Regions from separate parts of the Arthrobacter sp. K5 genome, predicted to be linked through region 2. Evidence: riboswitches for the same ligand, from Rfam matches in the RefSeq annotation. Region 2 holds a riboswitch; the other holds the start of a gene.
What was found. Region 2 has a riboswitch for thiamine pyrophosphate ahead of ABRP34_RS12330 (ECF transporter S component). Riboswitches for the same ligand answer to the same signal wherever they lie in the genome.
Positions count from the first base shown of each region.

Region 1: another riboswitch for thiamine pyrophosphate. It lies ahead of thiD (bifunctional hydroxymethylpyrimidine kinase/phosphomethylpyrimidine kinase); the one in region 2 lies ahead of ABRP34_RS12330 (ECF transporter S component).

Region 1 covers NZ_CP159279.1:1,039,662-1,047,197, reverse strand. The annotation lists gene ABRP34_RS04610 (folylpolyglutamate synthase/dihydrofolate synthase family protein) at 1-221, shown strand, start outside; gene ABRP34_RS04605 (DUF4233 domain-containing protein) at 221-685, shown strand; gene ndk (nucleoside-diphosphate kinase) at 727-1,146, shown strand; gene ABRP34_RS04595 (vitamin K epoxide reductase family protein) at 1,278-1,961, opposite strand; gene ABRP34_RS04590 (Rne/Rng family ribonuclease) at 2,419-5,715, shown strand; TPP riboswitch at 5,904-6,000, shown strand; gene thiD (bifunctional hydroxymethylpyrimidine kinase/phosphomethylpyrimidine kinase) at 5,983-7,536, shown strand, end outside.
Region 2 covers NZ_CP159279.1:2,715,598-2,723,133, reverse strand. The annotation lists gene ABRP34_RS12345 (hypothetical protein) at 1-1,157, opposite strand, end outside; gene ABRP34_RS12340 (DUF4235 domain-containing protein) at 1,629-1,892, opposite strand; gene ABRP34_RS12335 (heme-degrading domain-containing protein) at 1,950-2,501, opposite strand; TPP riboswitch at 2,621-2,764, shown strand; gene ABRP34_RS12330 (ECF transporter S component) at 2,837-3,457, shown strand; gene ABRP34_RS12325 (ABC transporter ATP-binding protein) at 3,457-5,118, shown strand; gene ABRP34_RS12320 (energy-coupling factor transporter transmembrane component T) at 5,115-5,918, shown strand; gene ABRP34_RS12315 (GNAT family N-acetyltransferase) at 5,915-6,409, opposite strand; gene ABRP34_RS12310 (hypothetical protein) at 6,468-7,463, opposite strand.

The DNA.
Region 1 (7,536 bases), 1.7 Mb from region 2:
ATTCGCCGCGGGCGGTGCCCGCAGCGGAGCTGGCGGAGCTCGCCGTCGACCTCGGCTTTGGCGAGGAAAACGTGCACATCGCCGAGAAGCTGGACGACGCACTGGAGTGGGCCGTTGAGCGCGCCGAAGCCAACGACGACCTCGCCGGCGGCGTGCTGGTGACCGGGTCGATCACACTGGTGGCGGACGCCCGCATCCTGCTTGGCAAGGCAGCCGCCTGATGGCGCGGCTCACCAAGGCCCAGCGTGAATGGCGCCCGGGGATGCCCAAGAAGCGCCGGTCCACCAAGGTCATGTTCGCCTCGACGGTCCTGCTGCTGGAAGCCTTCGTGGTCTTCTTCGCCACGCTGGCCGTATTCGGCCTGCGCCGTGCCGAGATCTCCCCGGCGCTGATCCTGTCCGTGGGCATCGGACTGAGCGTGGTGCTGATCCTGGCCTGCGCCGTGCTGTCCAAGCCCTGGGGCATCGGGCTGGGCTGGGTCCTGCAGCTGGTGCTGATCCTCAGCGGCTTCGCGGAACCCATGATGTTCCTTGTGGGCGCGCTGTTTGCCCTCGCCTGGTGGTACGGCATCCGGGCCGGCATCCGGATTGACCGCGAGTCCGCCCAGCGGGACCGCGAGCAGGCCGAGTGGGAGGCCGCCCACCCTGAGGCCTCCGGCAGTGAAGGCACCGGCCAGACCCCGTAGACTTACCGTCGAAACCCACAACCAACCTCATTGGAGCACCTGTGAGCATTGAGCGCACCCTTGTCCTGATCAAGCCGGACGGCGTCACCCGCAACCTGACGGGCGAAATCCTCAAGAGGATCGAAGCCAAGGGCTACACCCTGGCCGAACTCAAGAAGACCAACGCCAGCCGGGAACTGCTCGAGCAGCACTACGAGGAGCACGTGGGCAAGCCGTTCTACGAGCCGCTCGTGGAGTTCATGCTCAGCGGCCCCGTCGTCGCAGCGATCTTCGAAGGCCACCGCGTCATTGAAGGCTTCCGGTCGCTGGCCGGCACCACCGACCCCACGACGGCGGCCCCCGGCACCATCCGCGGCGACTTCGGCCGCGACTGGGGCCTGAAGGTCCAGCAGAACCTCGTCCACGGCTCGGACTCCGTGGACTCGGCCGAGCGCGAAATCAAGATCTGGTTCCAGGCCTAAGCCTTCGGCCAGTTATGCGCGCCGGCAGGTCAGGCGCGAACGTACAGTTGTGGCCCCTCACTCCTCGGCAGTGGGGGGCCACAACTGTACGTTCGCGCAATTGAGCGGGGCCTAAGTGTGCGTTCGCGCTGCTAGAAGCCTGAGGTGCCGGCGAACACCTGGATGAAGGCGAAGAAGATCGTCGCAATCACGGCAACATAGAGCAGCGCCGTGATGATCCAGCCCGAGTCGCCCAGGATCCGGGCCAGGCCCGCCGGTGCGGGAATCACGCCGTGGACCACGTTCCGCACGGTCACCCAGACAAAAAGCGGAATCATCGCTGCCCAGACAACCATGCAGAACGGGCACAGGATGCGGATGGAGTACAGGGCCTGGGACCACAGCCACACCACGAAGATGAAGCCGAGCGTGATGCCGGCCTGCAGCCCGAGCCAGTACCAGCGGGCGAACCGGGCGCCGGCAAGCAGCGCCATTCCCGCGGTGATCGTGACGGCGAAGGCGACAATTCCGATGAACATGTTCGGGAATCCGAAGAGTGAACTCTGCCACGTCTGCATGACCTGCCCGCAGGAAATCCAGGGGTTCACGTCGCAGACGGTGGCGTGGTTGGGATCCTTGAGGACCTCGAGCTTTTCCAGCACCAGGATGCCCGACGCCAGCCAGCCCACGACGCCGGTGATGACCAGCAGCCAGCCGAAGGGGCGGTCGCGTGTCATGGCCGGTACGGCGGCACCGGCCCGTGCCGCGGCGGGTCCGGCACCGTCCTGGTGGTCCTGTTCGTAGTCCGTGCCTGTCGAAGGCGATATGCGTGGCATGGGATGGCGTCCTTTGTCCGGGGTGCTCCTGCCCAGATTGTATCGCCGCCAGCTTGGGGCAGTCTGTACTCACCGCCAAAGGCCGCATTGACCGGCTTTGTCACACAATTACAGCGTATTTGAACAGCAATATGAGAGAATAAACGTGGCTGGAGAGCGAACCACATTCGAACTCCAGTCCGGTGGCTTGTTCCCAAGACCGCCAATGAGCAGTGGTGCAGGCTTTGGAAAGAAGATCCAGCCTCCCACCTTCCATTGGACGGCACCTGGTTGTGGATGTCAGAAACAACGGGTTCCAGTAACAATCCCGCCGGCCTGTCAGGCCTGCCGCACCCCACTGCCGGTGCGAGCCTGCTGGTATCCAATTGACTTCTGTCAATGCCTGCGGGTTTTGACAATATGTGCCCCAATGGGTGCCGAATGTGGCGGTACGTCAGGGGCAGGAGTGTTGCCACATATGGATAATGACCAGGTTATAGCCGTGAATGTTGAACCGGCTGCCGCCGGCGAAGCCGCCGAGGCTCCCAAGAAAGCCACCAGGACACGGCGCAAGGCGCCGCCCAAGGCCACAGCAGCGGACGCGGAGTCCGCGGCCTCGCCTGACACTGCAGCGGCTGACACCGCAGCAGCTGATACCGCAGTGCCGGAGTCCGCTGTCGCCGAAAGCAGCGCCGAGGCCCCGGCCAAGACCCCGGTGCGCCGGACCCGCGCCCGGAAGAAGGCTGCCGAAGAGCCGTTGCCCGCGTTTGCGGAAGCCGCCGGGGCCGAAGTTGACGTGAAGGAAGCCGGCGAACAGGCAGCCGCCACGGAGCAGGCAGTCGAGGCTGCGGCCGCTCCGGCCGCCGAGGAACCTTCTGCCGAGTCAAAGCCTGTGCGCCGCCGCCGGGCAACAAAACCGAAAGCCGCGGAGCCGGCCGAAAGCCCCGTTGAGCCGGCGGAGTCTGCCGAGCCTGCCGCCGCCGCGACTGCCACTGAGACGGCGTCAACCGGACGGACGGAGGTGCCCGCCCCGGCTGCTGGCGCCCCTGCAGCCCAGGCAGCGCCGGCCGGAGCAGCCCCTGCCGTACAGGTGGCTGCACAGGAAGCCGGTGCCGAGGAAGAGCCCGAAGAAGAGGCTGCCGGGCAGTCGCCCCTGGGTTCGCTCTTCCTGGAGCCTGCCTCAGTTACATCGATCATCTTCCAGGCCCCTGACCTGAACACCGTCATCCGCCCTGCCGCTCCCGCCAAAGAGGACGTGGCAGCCGAGGAGGGCGAGGACGAGCTGGAGGACGAGGGCGGCCGCCGCCGGCGGCGCAGCCGCGGCCGCCGCGGCCGCAGCCGGACCGACCGCGAGCTTACCGACGGCGACGAGGGAACTGACGATTCTGACGAAGCCGGCGAAGACGAGGGGGCGCAGCCGGAAGACGGCGTGACGTCCCGCCGTCGCCGTCGCCGCCGCCGCGGTGACCAGGACCTGGAACTGACCGGCGGGGGAGACGACGATCCCCCCAACACGGTCACCCGCGTCCGTGCCCCGCGGACCATCAGCGAGGCGCCGGCGAGCAACCGCGTCACCAGCGTCAAGGGATCCACCCGCCTGGAGGCCAAGAAGCAGCGCCGCCGCGAATCGCGGGACACGGGCCGCCGCCGCACCGTGATTACCGAGGCCGAGTTCCTGGCCCGTCGGGAATCCGTGGACCGCCAGATGATCGTCCGCCAGCGCGACGACAGAATCCAGATCGGTGTCCTGGAGGACGGGGTCCTGGCTGAGCATTTCGTCTCCAAGACGCAGCAGGACTCCCTGATCGGCAACGTCTACCTGGGCAAGGTCCAGAACGTCCTGCCGTCCATGGAAGCCGCTTTCGTGGACATCGGACGCGGCCGCAACGCCGTGCTGTACGCCGGTGAGGTCAATTGGGACGCAGCCACCCTTGAAGGCAAGCAGCGCCGGATCGAAAACGCGCTGAAGTCCGGCGACTCCGTCCTGGTCCAGGTGACCAAGGACCCGGTGGGCCACAAGGGTGCACGGCTCACCAGCCAGATCTCCCTGCCCGGCCGGTATCTCGTGTATGTCCCCGGCGGGTCCATGACCGGCATCTCCCGCAAGCTGCCCGACGTCGAACGGAACCGCCTGAAGCGGATCCTCAAGGACCGCCTCCCCGAGGACGCGGGCGTCATTGTGCGGACGGCCGCTGAAGGCGCCTCCGAAGAGGAACTGACCCACGACATCAACCGTCTCCGTGCCCAGTGGGAGGGGATTGAGAGCCAGGCGAAGTCCACCAAGGTACTCGCCCCCGAACTGCTCTACGGTGAACCGGACCTGACCATCAAGGTTGTGCGGGACGTCTTCAACGAGGACTTCTCCAAGCTGATCGTGTCCGGCGACGAAGCGTGGGACACCATCGAGGCCTACGTCACCTACGTTGCTCCGGACCTGGTGGGCCGGCTCGAAAAGTGGACCAGGGACGAGGACATCTTCTCCGCCTGGCGCATTGACGAGCAGATCCACAAGGCACTGGACCGCAAGGTATTCCTGCCGTCCGGCGGCTCGCTGGTCATTGACCGGACCGAGGCCATGACCGTTGTTGACGTCAACACCGGCAAGTTCACCGGCAGCGGCGGCAATCTCGAAGAGACAGTCACCAAGAACAACCTGGAAGCAGCCGAGGAAGTTGTCCGCCAGCTGCGGCTGCGCGACATCGGCGGCATCATCGTCATCGACTTCATCGACATGGTGCTGGAATCCAACCGCGACCTTGTCCTGCGCCGACTGGTGGAATGCCTGGGCCGCGACCGGACAAAGCACCAGGTGGCCGAAGTGACCTCCCTGGGACTCGTGCAGATGACGCGCAAGCGCATGGGCACCGGCCTCCTGGAAGTCTTCGGCGAGCAGTGCGAGGCATGCGCCGGCCGGGGCGTCGTCACCCATGACGAGCCGGTGGAGCACCGCCGCGCCAACACCGTGGCCGCGGAGCACCACGTGCACCGCGCAGAGGTCCAGCCCCCTGCCCGGTCCGAGCGGAAGCGCCGCCGCGGCAAGGGTGGACAGCCGTCCTTCGAGACTGCCCCGGCTGCCCCTGCTGCCGTGCACCATCCGGAACCGTCGGAAGCAGAACGCCACGCCAAGGCTGAAGCGACCCGCGCTGCCCTTGCCAACATCGCGGCAGCAGCCCACGCCGCCCACTTGCACGAGGAAGCAGCGCACAGCGCCGCAGCGTCGGGTGAGGCCGCACGGCCGGCTGCACCCGCGGCCGCAGCACCGGAAAGCCCCGTGGTGCACCGCGCTCCGGAAACGGAGAGCGTCTCCGGACGGCCCGGTGCTGTGCTCACCTTCGGCGGCGAGAAAGTCATTCTTCCGTTTGTGGATCACAGCGAGGAGCCGGTTAAGGAAGAGCCGGCCCTGACGCTGCACCGCCTGGAGGAAGCCTTCGCGCACCTCGGTGCTCCGGCCGCCCCCGGCCCCGCTGAGGAGGAGCATGCTCCTGCCATGGCGCGGCCTGCCAGCCAGCAGCCGGAAGCCCAGCGCGCCGAAAGCGCCGCCGAGCCGTCGCGCAGCCGCCGTCCGCGCCGCAACCGCAGTGCCAGCCGCGCCCAGGGTGCAGCCAACGAGACATCCGTGGAACACCACGAGGTTGCTCCGGTGGCCGCTGCCGGGCACTCGCACGAGGCCAAGGCGCCGGAGACGGGCGATGCACAGGGAGCCCCCAAGGCGGCTCAGCAGCCCGCCAGCGAACCGATCATCCTGGGCGTCGGGGTACCCGCCTCAGAGCTCTAGGACCAGCGAACTCTGAGCTGACTCATGGAAGGTCCGGCACCGCGCCTGCGGTGCCGGACCTTTCTGGGTCAGGCGGATGTGGCACCGGCCAGTGCATGGGTCAATGTCCAGGCGGCGGGGCACAGACCGCGGAAGCCTGTCGCAAACGTCAAATTCCGTGTCCCGGCCCGGACGAACCGCTAGGCTGGGGGACTGACACGGGGTGCCGCGCACGGGCCGGCTGAGATCCAAACCCGTTGAACCTGTCCGGTTAGCACCGGCGAAGGGATGTCTTCCTTGTCATCAGCATCACTCCTGCCCGCACCCGCGGCTGCCGCCGGTTCCCTTCTGGAAACCGTGGCGCCGCCCGGCCGGACCTCCCGCGACGTTCCCCGGGTCCTTGCCATTGCGGGGTCGGATCCGTCCGGCGGCGCAGGCATACAGGCCGACCTGAAGAGTATTGCGGCCCACGGTGGCTACGGAATGGCCGCCATAACGGCCCTCACTGCCCAGAACACCACCGGCGTGCGCGGCGTGCACGTTCCGCCGGCAACCTTCCTGTCAGCGCAACTGGATGCCGTCAGCGACGACATCCAGGTGGACGCCGTGAAGATCGGCATGCTGGGCGATGCACAGGTGATTGCCGCCGTCCGCGGCTGGCTCGAAAAGGTGCGGCCCGGCGTCGTGGTTGTGGATCCGGTGATGGTGGCCACCAGCGGTGACCGCCTCCTGCAGGAGTCCGCGGAGGCAGCCCTCGGCGAACTGCTGCCGCTGGCGGACCTGATCACCCCCAACCTGCCCGAACTGGCCATGCTGCTCGGGGAACCGGAGGCCGCGGACTGGCCCGCCGCCCTTGACCAGGGCAGGCGGCTCGCGGCCCGGACCGGTGCCACGGTCCTTGTCAAAGGCGGTCACCTGAACGGCTCAACCTGCCCGGATGCCCTCGTGAACACGGCCGGGCTGCTGTCTGCTGAGGTGGTGGAGTTTGCGGGCGAACGGATTGGCACGCGGAACAGCCACGGCACCGGGTGCTCGCTCTCCTCGGCCATGGCCACGGCCCAGGCACGGCTGGGCGACTGGGAGGCGTCCCTGCGGGCGGTCAAGCCCTGGCTGGCCGGGGCGCTCCGTACCTCCGGGCAGCTGGAGGTCGGCGCAGGCAACGGACCGATCCACCACTTCCACCACCTGGCCCAGCCCGAACGGAAGGGCGGGTTCGCGGAACTGCTGCGCGCCGAGACCGTTGCCGACCTGGAAGCCATCTATGGCCTGGGCTTCATCCGTGGACTCGCCGAAGGCACCCTGGCGGAGCGGGAATTCGCGTACTACCTGGCCCAGGATGCCATTTACCTCAACGGCTACTCCCGTGTGCTGGCGCGGGCCAGCGCACTCGCGCCGACCGAGTCCGAGCAGCTGTTCTGGGCGCACTCAGCCCAGCAATGCCTGGAGGTTGAATCGGAACTGCACCGCAACTGGCTCAGCACGCGCTCCGTGCAGACGGAACTTGGCCCGGTCACGAAGGCGTATGTGGATCATCTGGTCGCAGCTTCGGCGGGCGGCAGTTACGCGGTGCTGGTCGCCGCCGTCCTGCCCTGCTTCTGGCTGTACGCCGAGGTGGGGGAGACCCTGCACGCCGAATATGTGGCCGCCGGGGCGCAGGCCGGGCACCCTTACGCCGAGTGGCTGCGGACCTACGCCGACGAGGAGTTCGCCGCCGCGACCCTGCGGGCCATCGAAATCGCCGACGACGCCGGCCGGGCCGCGTCGGCAGGGGAGCGTGAAGCGATGATCACCGCGTTCCGGCAGTCCTGCCGCTACGAGGTGGACTTCTTCGACGCGCCGAGC
Region 2 (7,536 bases):
ACGGTCAGCGGGTAGCCAACGGAGGAGAGGGCACCGACGGTCAGGTTCGTGCCGTCATAGACAGCCTTGGTGATCAGGATGCCGCTGGGCTTGGTGACGCTGATCTGGCTGCTGCTGGCGGGCTTGTCGCCGATGTTGGTGACCTTCACCGTGGCCGGCGCGGTCCCGGTGAACTGGACCCGGGCGTAATACCTGCCCGTGTCGGGGTCACTGAGCATGGGGGTGGTTTCGAAAACCCCGGCCTGCCCGTCCACCTGGAGCTGGGCGCCGTTCCCGCTGCTGGCGAACACATCGATCATGGTGCTGTTCAGGACGGCGCTGTCGCCGTTGACTCCCTGATTGGTGGAGATCTTGCCCTGGACGGTGAACTGGTCCGTTTCCAGGGCCAGGCCGCCGCCGTTCACCGAGAACTTGTTGTAACCGAACGGGCTGCCGGTAACGGTGTGGTCCTGGCCCGGGTCTCCGAGGTAGCCTTCGGGCGCTGCCGGGGCGGCGGCCGGATCCCACTTCAGGAACGGGCCGATGTTGCTCTTCAGGGCCGTGGAGAAGTTGCCGACGGCGGGTGAAATGTCCTCGACGAGCTTGCCGTCGCCGGCGCCGTCGGTGTCGATGGTGATGGTGCCGTAGGGGTGCTGGAACGTCAGGGTGGCGTTGGCCGGTCCGCCCTTGACGACGATGCGCTGCCGCCCGAACACCACCTGGTCGCCTTCGGTGACCGTGTTGGCGAACGCTGCCTCCAGACCGAGGACCAGGACGGCGCGGCCTCCACCGGGAAGGGCCAGTTCCGAGCCGGCGAGCATGTAGAACGCCTCTTCCGGGAAGTTGTCCGGGAACGAAATGGGGGCGGTCTCGTCCGGGATGTCTCCGGGCAGGAAGCCGCAAAGCGGGTTTTCCGCGTCAAGGCAGAGCTCGACGCGGGTTTTGTTGCTGTCCTCGTACCAGGACGGGAAGCCATACTCGGTGTTGACGGGCCCGACGGCGGTCAGTCCGCCAGGGTTCTTCACCGTCACCTGTGTGGCGGCAAGCGATGTGCCGGCGCCGGTCGCGGCGAGCAGCACGGCCGTCGCGACAGCGATTCCGCGGCGGCGGGATGGGCGCGGGGCCCGATGTCGTGGGGTCAGGCGCTGGGCCGACAGGAAAGGTGGGATGGATACCATTTTTGTCTCCTCGAAAAGACGCTGATGGCATCCACCTAATGCGGCGTGGGTTGGAAAAACGTTCGGGTACGAGGTTGCAAAAACCTTGGAATCTAAGGTTTTTGGCGGCGGCGTGGGGGGACCCGTGGTGCTCCTGCCAAGGCCTTGCCAGCGCCGCCGCGGGCCGTGCCGGGGCTTGATGCCGGCGGCTGCGGGGGCACGTGACCGGCTGCCGCCGCAGGACGTGACCGGACCCGGCACCGCGGGTCTGCGGTGCCGGGTCCGGCTGTTGTGAGCCCGGCCGAGGTCATCAGCACTGCCGGGTTCAGAACATGTATAGATTGGCGTGCCGGGCTTGGAGAAACCCGGCAGGATGCCGAACCGGCCGGACCAGGCTCACCCTATGTTGGGGGGCTAAAGGGCCGGGACGATGTCCTGGCGCTGGACGATGTCCTGCGCTGGGAGATGCCTGGGTCTTGGCGAAGCTTGCCGCTAGACGATGTCCTGGGTCTTGGCGAAGCGGGTGATGGCCCGCTGGGTGCCACGGTTGGCCAGCACCTGGATCACCGCGCTCACGGAAGCGGAGACGAGGGCGAACGTCAGGGCTGTGCGCAGCGTGGTGGGGACGTCGTCCTTGTCACCCTTGGGGGGCTTCCGGCCCGTGACCTTTTCCCAGATGGTATCGACGGCCTTGGTGCCGGCGAACCCTGCCAGCAGGCTGATGCCGGTGCCAAGCAGCTTGATGAAGAAACTCATTGCGGAACTCCTCGCGTGATGAACACTGGTCTTTTCCTACCCTATCCGCATGAGGCGCTAGCCTAGCCGCATGGACCGGTGGATTTCCCGCAACGCCTGCACCACAAGGTCGTGGTCCGCCTTCTGCGGCAGCCCGGACACCGTGACCACGGCCACCGCTCCCACGTCCCGCACATAGATCGGGAAGGCTCCGCCGTGGGCAGCGTAGGTGGACTGGTCGAACCAGGCGTTGTCCTCGATCCGTCCCCCGCCGGCCCTGCCGCGCAGGCCTACCAGCAGTGAGGGCTCCTCATAGCGCACGGCAGTCCGCTGCTTGGCCCGCACCCAGCCCTCGTTGTCCGGAGTGGCTCCCTCGAGCGCAACGTGGAAGAGGACCTGTTCGCCTTTGGTGATGTCGATGGCAATGGGCAGGTTGTCCTCCTTGCCGCGTTCCACCAGTTCCAGGCCCAGCGCCAGTGCATCGTCCTTGCTGAACCTCGGGAACTGCAGTTCGGCGATTTCACCCTCGATCTGACCGATCAGGGCTTCCAGGGATCCCGCCGGCTGTTCCTCGGAGGCATCGGGGTCAAAGGCGGGCAGGGCAGTGCTGCCGGAGTCCTGTAGCGTCATGGCCCCAATGTACTCCGGACAGCTGTCCCGACGGCGCAGGAAAACTCCGGCATTGTGACAACGGCCCCGGGATTCCGGGACCTCCGAGGTGTAAACTGGACCGGCCCACAAGGGCAGATTTATCACGACAGGGGAGCGCCGCCGTCGGGATGCAAAGGCAACTGCCAGCGCAACCGCGGATGGGCGCTGAGAGTGCGGACCGCCGCAGACCCTCGAACCTGATCCGGCTAGTACCGGCGTAAGGGAGTCGAGTTCTCAAAGTGCCCGGCAGCAGGTGGCCCAGCCACCGGCAGCCGGGGGAACGCTTTCCCCTCCTGTTCCTCAGGAGGACCATCATGACAACTGCAGCAATCAAGAAAACCAGCTACAACTGGCGCGTGGCCGACATCGTCGTGGCAGCACTTATCGCCGTTGCCGGCGGCGTGATCTTCTGGGCCTGGTCCCAGGGGGCCAACCTCATCTCCACCCCCATCAACGCCGTCTACCCGCCGCTGACCGGCCTGTACGCCGGCGGCTGGATGATTCCGGCGGTCCTGGGCATGCTCATTATCCGCAAGCCCGGCGCGGCCCTGTTCTGCGAAACGGTGGCAGCCACGGGTGAACTTCTCATGGGCTCGCAGTACGGCACCACGGTGCTGATCTCCGGCGTCCTGCAGGGCCTGGGCGCGGAGCTCGTGTTCGCCGCCCTGGTGTACCGGAAGTTCAACCTCCCCGCATCGCTGCTGGCAGGCGCCGGTGCCGGGCTGTTCTGCGGCCTCAACGACTCCTTCGCACCGTGGGGCTGGAACATCGCCTACGCCGCAGGCGACAAGTTCGCGTACATCGTGTTCTGCGCCATCTCTGGCGCAGTCATCGCCGGTGCCCTGTCCTGGATCGCCACCCGGGGCCTGGCCAGGACCGGCGTGCTGAGCTCCTTCGCCTCCCGCAAGGCAGCCACGGAGCCCGTCTTCTCCTAATGCCCGGACAACACGACGGCGCGGTCCGCCCCGCCGCGGTACACGCCCGCGGGTGGGGCTGGCGCCACGCCGGCCGCACCAAACCTGCCGTCCACGCCCTGGACCTGGACATCCGCCCCGGCGAACGCGTCCTGCTGCTGGGCCCTTCCGGGGCAGGCAAGTCCACGCTGCTCCACGCCCTGGCCGGGGTGCTGGGGGACAGCGACGCGGGCAGCAGTACCGTGCACGGGACCCTGGACGCCGGGACCCTTGACACCGGGGCAGCGGACCGCGACGACCCGGATGAGAGCGGCGAGTTGCTCATCGACGGTGCGCCGCCGCGCGCGCAACGGGGCCGTGCCGGACTCATGCAGCAGGACCCGGAAACCCAGGTGGTGCTCTCCCGCCTGGGCGACGACGTCGCCTTCGGCGCCGAGAACCTCTCCGTGCCCCGCGACGAGATCTGGCGCCGCGTGCACGAGGCGCTGGACGACGTCGGACTGTCGCACCTGCCGCTGAACCACCCGACGTCGGCCCTGTCCGGCGGCCAGAAGCAGCGCCTGGCGCTCGCCGGCATACTGGCGATGCGTCCGGGACTCATTCTGCTGGACGAGCCGACCGCGAACCTCGACCCGGTCGGCGTCCTGGAGGTCCGGGACGCCGTGGGCCGCTGCCTCGACAAGACCGGGGCCACCCTGGTGGTGGTGGAGCACCGGGTCGCGGCCTGGAAAGATCTGGTGGACCGCATCGTGGTCATGCAGCCGGGGTCCGCAGCGAACGGTGCGGTGCTGATCGACGGGACGCCGGACGAGGTCCTCGAGCAGGCCCGCGGGATGCTTACCGCCGCCGGCGTCTGGGTCCCGGGCTACGTCCCCGAAACCCGGCGCCGCCTGGCTGTCCCCGGCATTGACGGCGGCCAGCTGCTGCTCGCCGCCGAAAAGCTCGCGGTGTCGCGGGAACGGCCCCGGCGCCGCGGCTTCCGCTCCGTACCGCCCGAGCCCGTACTGCGGGACGTCACGGCGCAGGTCCGGGCGGGGGAGGCGCTGACCGTCACGGGTCCCAACGGCGCCGGCAAGTCCACCTTTGCGCTGACGCTCGCCGGGCTGCTGCCTCCGGTGGACGGCAAGGTCTCCGCGACCGTTGAGTTGAGTGGCGGAGCAGGAATTGACCCTTTCAAGTGGAGGGCCGAGCAGCTGATCGCCCGGATCGGCACGGTGTTCCAGGAACCCGAGCACCAGTTCGTCACCGGCCGCGTCCTGGACGAGCTGCAGTTCGGGCCGCGCCATCTGGGCCACGGCGAGGACCGCGTTGACGAGCTGCTGGAGCGCCTTCGCCTCACGCATCTCGTGGACGCCAACCCGTACACGCTGTCCGGCGGGGAGAAACGCCGGCTGTCCGTGGCCACTGTCCTGGCCGCCCACCCGCAGGTGCTGGTCCTGGACGAGCCAACCTTCGGCCAGGATGCCAACACCTGGGCGGAGCTTGCCTCGTTCCTTTCTGAGCTGCTCGACGCCGGCACGGCGGTCGTGTCCGTCACGCACGACGAGGAGTTCACGCATGTGCTCGGCGGCACCGAGCTGCGGCTGGGCTCCGGCGGACGGCCCGAGCCGCGACCCGTGGAGCCCGGGCTCATTGTGCCCACTTCAGAAGCCGAACCAACGTCAGAACAGGCTGCGACATGAGGGAAGCACTGACACTCACCGGAAACCGGGCAGTGCTGACACGCGCCAATCCACTGGCCAAATTCGCCGCGGTCTTCCTGATCACCCTGGTGCTGGCGCTGTCCATCGACTGGATGTCCGCCTCGGTGGCGCTCGCGTGCGAGCTGCTGGTCTTTCCGCTGGCCGGGTTGACGTTTTCGCTGCTGTGGCAGCGCGGGTGGCCGCTGATCCTGGCTGCCGCTGTGGGCGGCTGGAGCACCTCCATCCTGGCGCCGGACAGCGGAAGGATACTGCTCGACGTCGGACTTTGGTCCATGAGCGAAGGTTCCCTTCAGCTGGGGCTGGGTTTTCTGCTGCGGGGCCTGGCCATCGCCCTGCCTGCGGTGCTGCTGATGAGCTGCACCGATCCCACGGACCTGGCGGACGCCCTCGCCCAGAAGGCGCGGCTTCCGCATCGTTTTGTGTTGGGGACCCTGGCCGCGATGCGGCTGGTCGGGCTGATGGCCGAGGAATGGCAGACCATCGGCATGGCCCGGCGCGCCCGCGGCGTCGGATCGCGCGGCAACCCGTGGCAGCGGATGCGGGCCACCCTCGGGCAGAGCTTCGGTCTCCTGGTCCAGGCCATCCGACGCGCCACCCGGCTTGCCGTGACCATGGAGGCCCGCGGATTCGGCGGGGCCAGCCGGACCTGGGCTCGCGTGTCCACCTTCAGTGTGCTGGACGTCTGGGTGGTGCTCGGCGGAGTGCTGATTGCCGTCGGTGCGGTGGCTGCCGCGCTGTGGGCCGGTACGTGGAACATGGTGTGGCTTGAGGGCTCCTAGCCCGCAGGCCGCGCCATCCGGACCTCGGGCAGCCCTTCCCAATCCTCGATCGTGTCCCTGGCGCCGGTGAAGTCGAAGCCGTTGCGCCGGTAGAAGGCCTGGGCGCGCGGGTTGTCCTCGGCCACCCACAGCGCGGCCGTTTCCTTCCCGATCGCGGCATCGAGCAGTTCCTGGCCCAGGCCCCTGCCATGGTGGGAGGCGAGGAGATAGATGCCCCAGAGTTCGGTCTGCTCCCGCACCCCGTCCTCGGGCGGAAACGAACCGGCAAACCCCACCAGCGTCCCGCCGTCGACCGCTACGTAATGGCGGCCCGCGTGCGGTCCGGCCAGGAGTTGCCGCCACATGGCCAGCCGCCCTTCCACGCCCTGCCTGGCCATAAAGCCCGGTGAAAGCAGGTGGGCATACGTTTCGCGCCAGCATTCCAGGTGGAGCCGAGCCAGGGCCTCAGCGTCTTCGGGTCCGGCCTGGCGGACACGGCAGGTGTGATTCATGCCGCCGAGTCTAATGTGCGCGGGTCCAATGTTCCGGATCTAACGTTCCCGGCCGGCCTCAGATGCAGGAGTGGTCGTGGTCGAAGCCGTCGGCCACGAACTGGGTGAGGACCACCCTGCCACCGGCGGTGAGGGGCGCCGCAGAACACATGCTGGCGGCCTCGCCGGCGGTGCGCGCCCCGGCTAGCCAGCTTGGCAGGGAGTAGAGGCTGCTGGCCGATCCCACTTCGCCCACGATCTGCCCCCACTGCCGGGCAGAGGAGTAGATGCCCACCCTGGCGCCGATGCTGTGGAAAAAGTCGGCCATGCCTTCGAGGTCCGCCCGGTTCGCGTTCCTGTCGCCTGACCAGCTGTTGCCCGTCTCCACGTCCAGCCACCAGAGGTACGTCCCAGGCTCGGCAATGGTGCGGAGGTAGGCGTCGTCGAAGGCCTTGGCGTACCCGTACATGTAGGCACACGCCGCGTCGTCCTGCCCCTGGCAGGTGCCGTACGGGTTGGCCACGACTTCGCCGCCGTACTCGTTGTTCGTCGGCCACCAGGAGCCGCGCAGCCCCGGGTTGGCCGTGTTCACGTAGAGCGCCAACCGCGGCTGGCCGGTCCCGCCGGCCGAGTCATCCGCCCAGTCAAGCTGCTGGTGGAGGCACGGGTTGGTAGTGTTCGCCAGACCGTTGTTGACCCCGACAATCGCGAACGCAGGGTCCTCAGGCAGGTCGCCGCTGCACTGCGGCCAGGAGACGTCATTGCCCAGCAGGGTTTCGTTGCCTGTTTCGTCGTCGCCAGGGGCTTCGTCGCCAGGCTGGGCGGAAGCGGACTGTGCCGGCTGCGGGGATGGCCGGGACGCGGGCGGTTGCGCCTGCGCGTCGCCCGTGGGAGCGGCGGAAGCCCGGGGCGAGGCCTCGGTGACGGTCGATTCGGGGGCCGGCGGCGCGCCGTCGTCGAGCCGCGGTCCCGGAACAAAACCCACGGCGGTGGCGACCATGAACGACAGCAGCGCTGAAGCCCGGCGCCCGGCCGGGCGCCTCCTGGTCAGCACAGCGGAGCTAAAAATGGACACGGCGGCCTCCCGTTCCCTTATGGCCGCAACAGGTACCGCTAGCTTGCTCCCGGTACGCGCCGAGGTCAAGGCG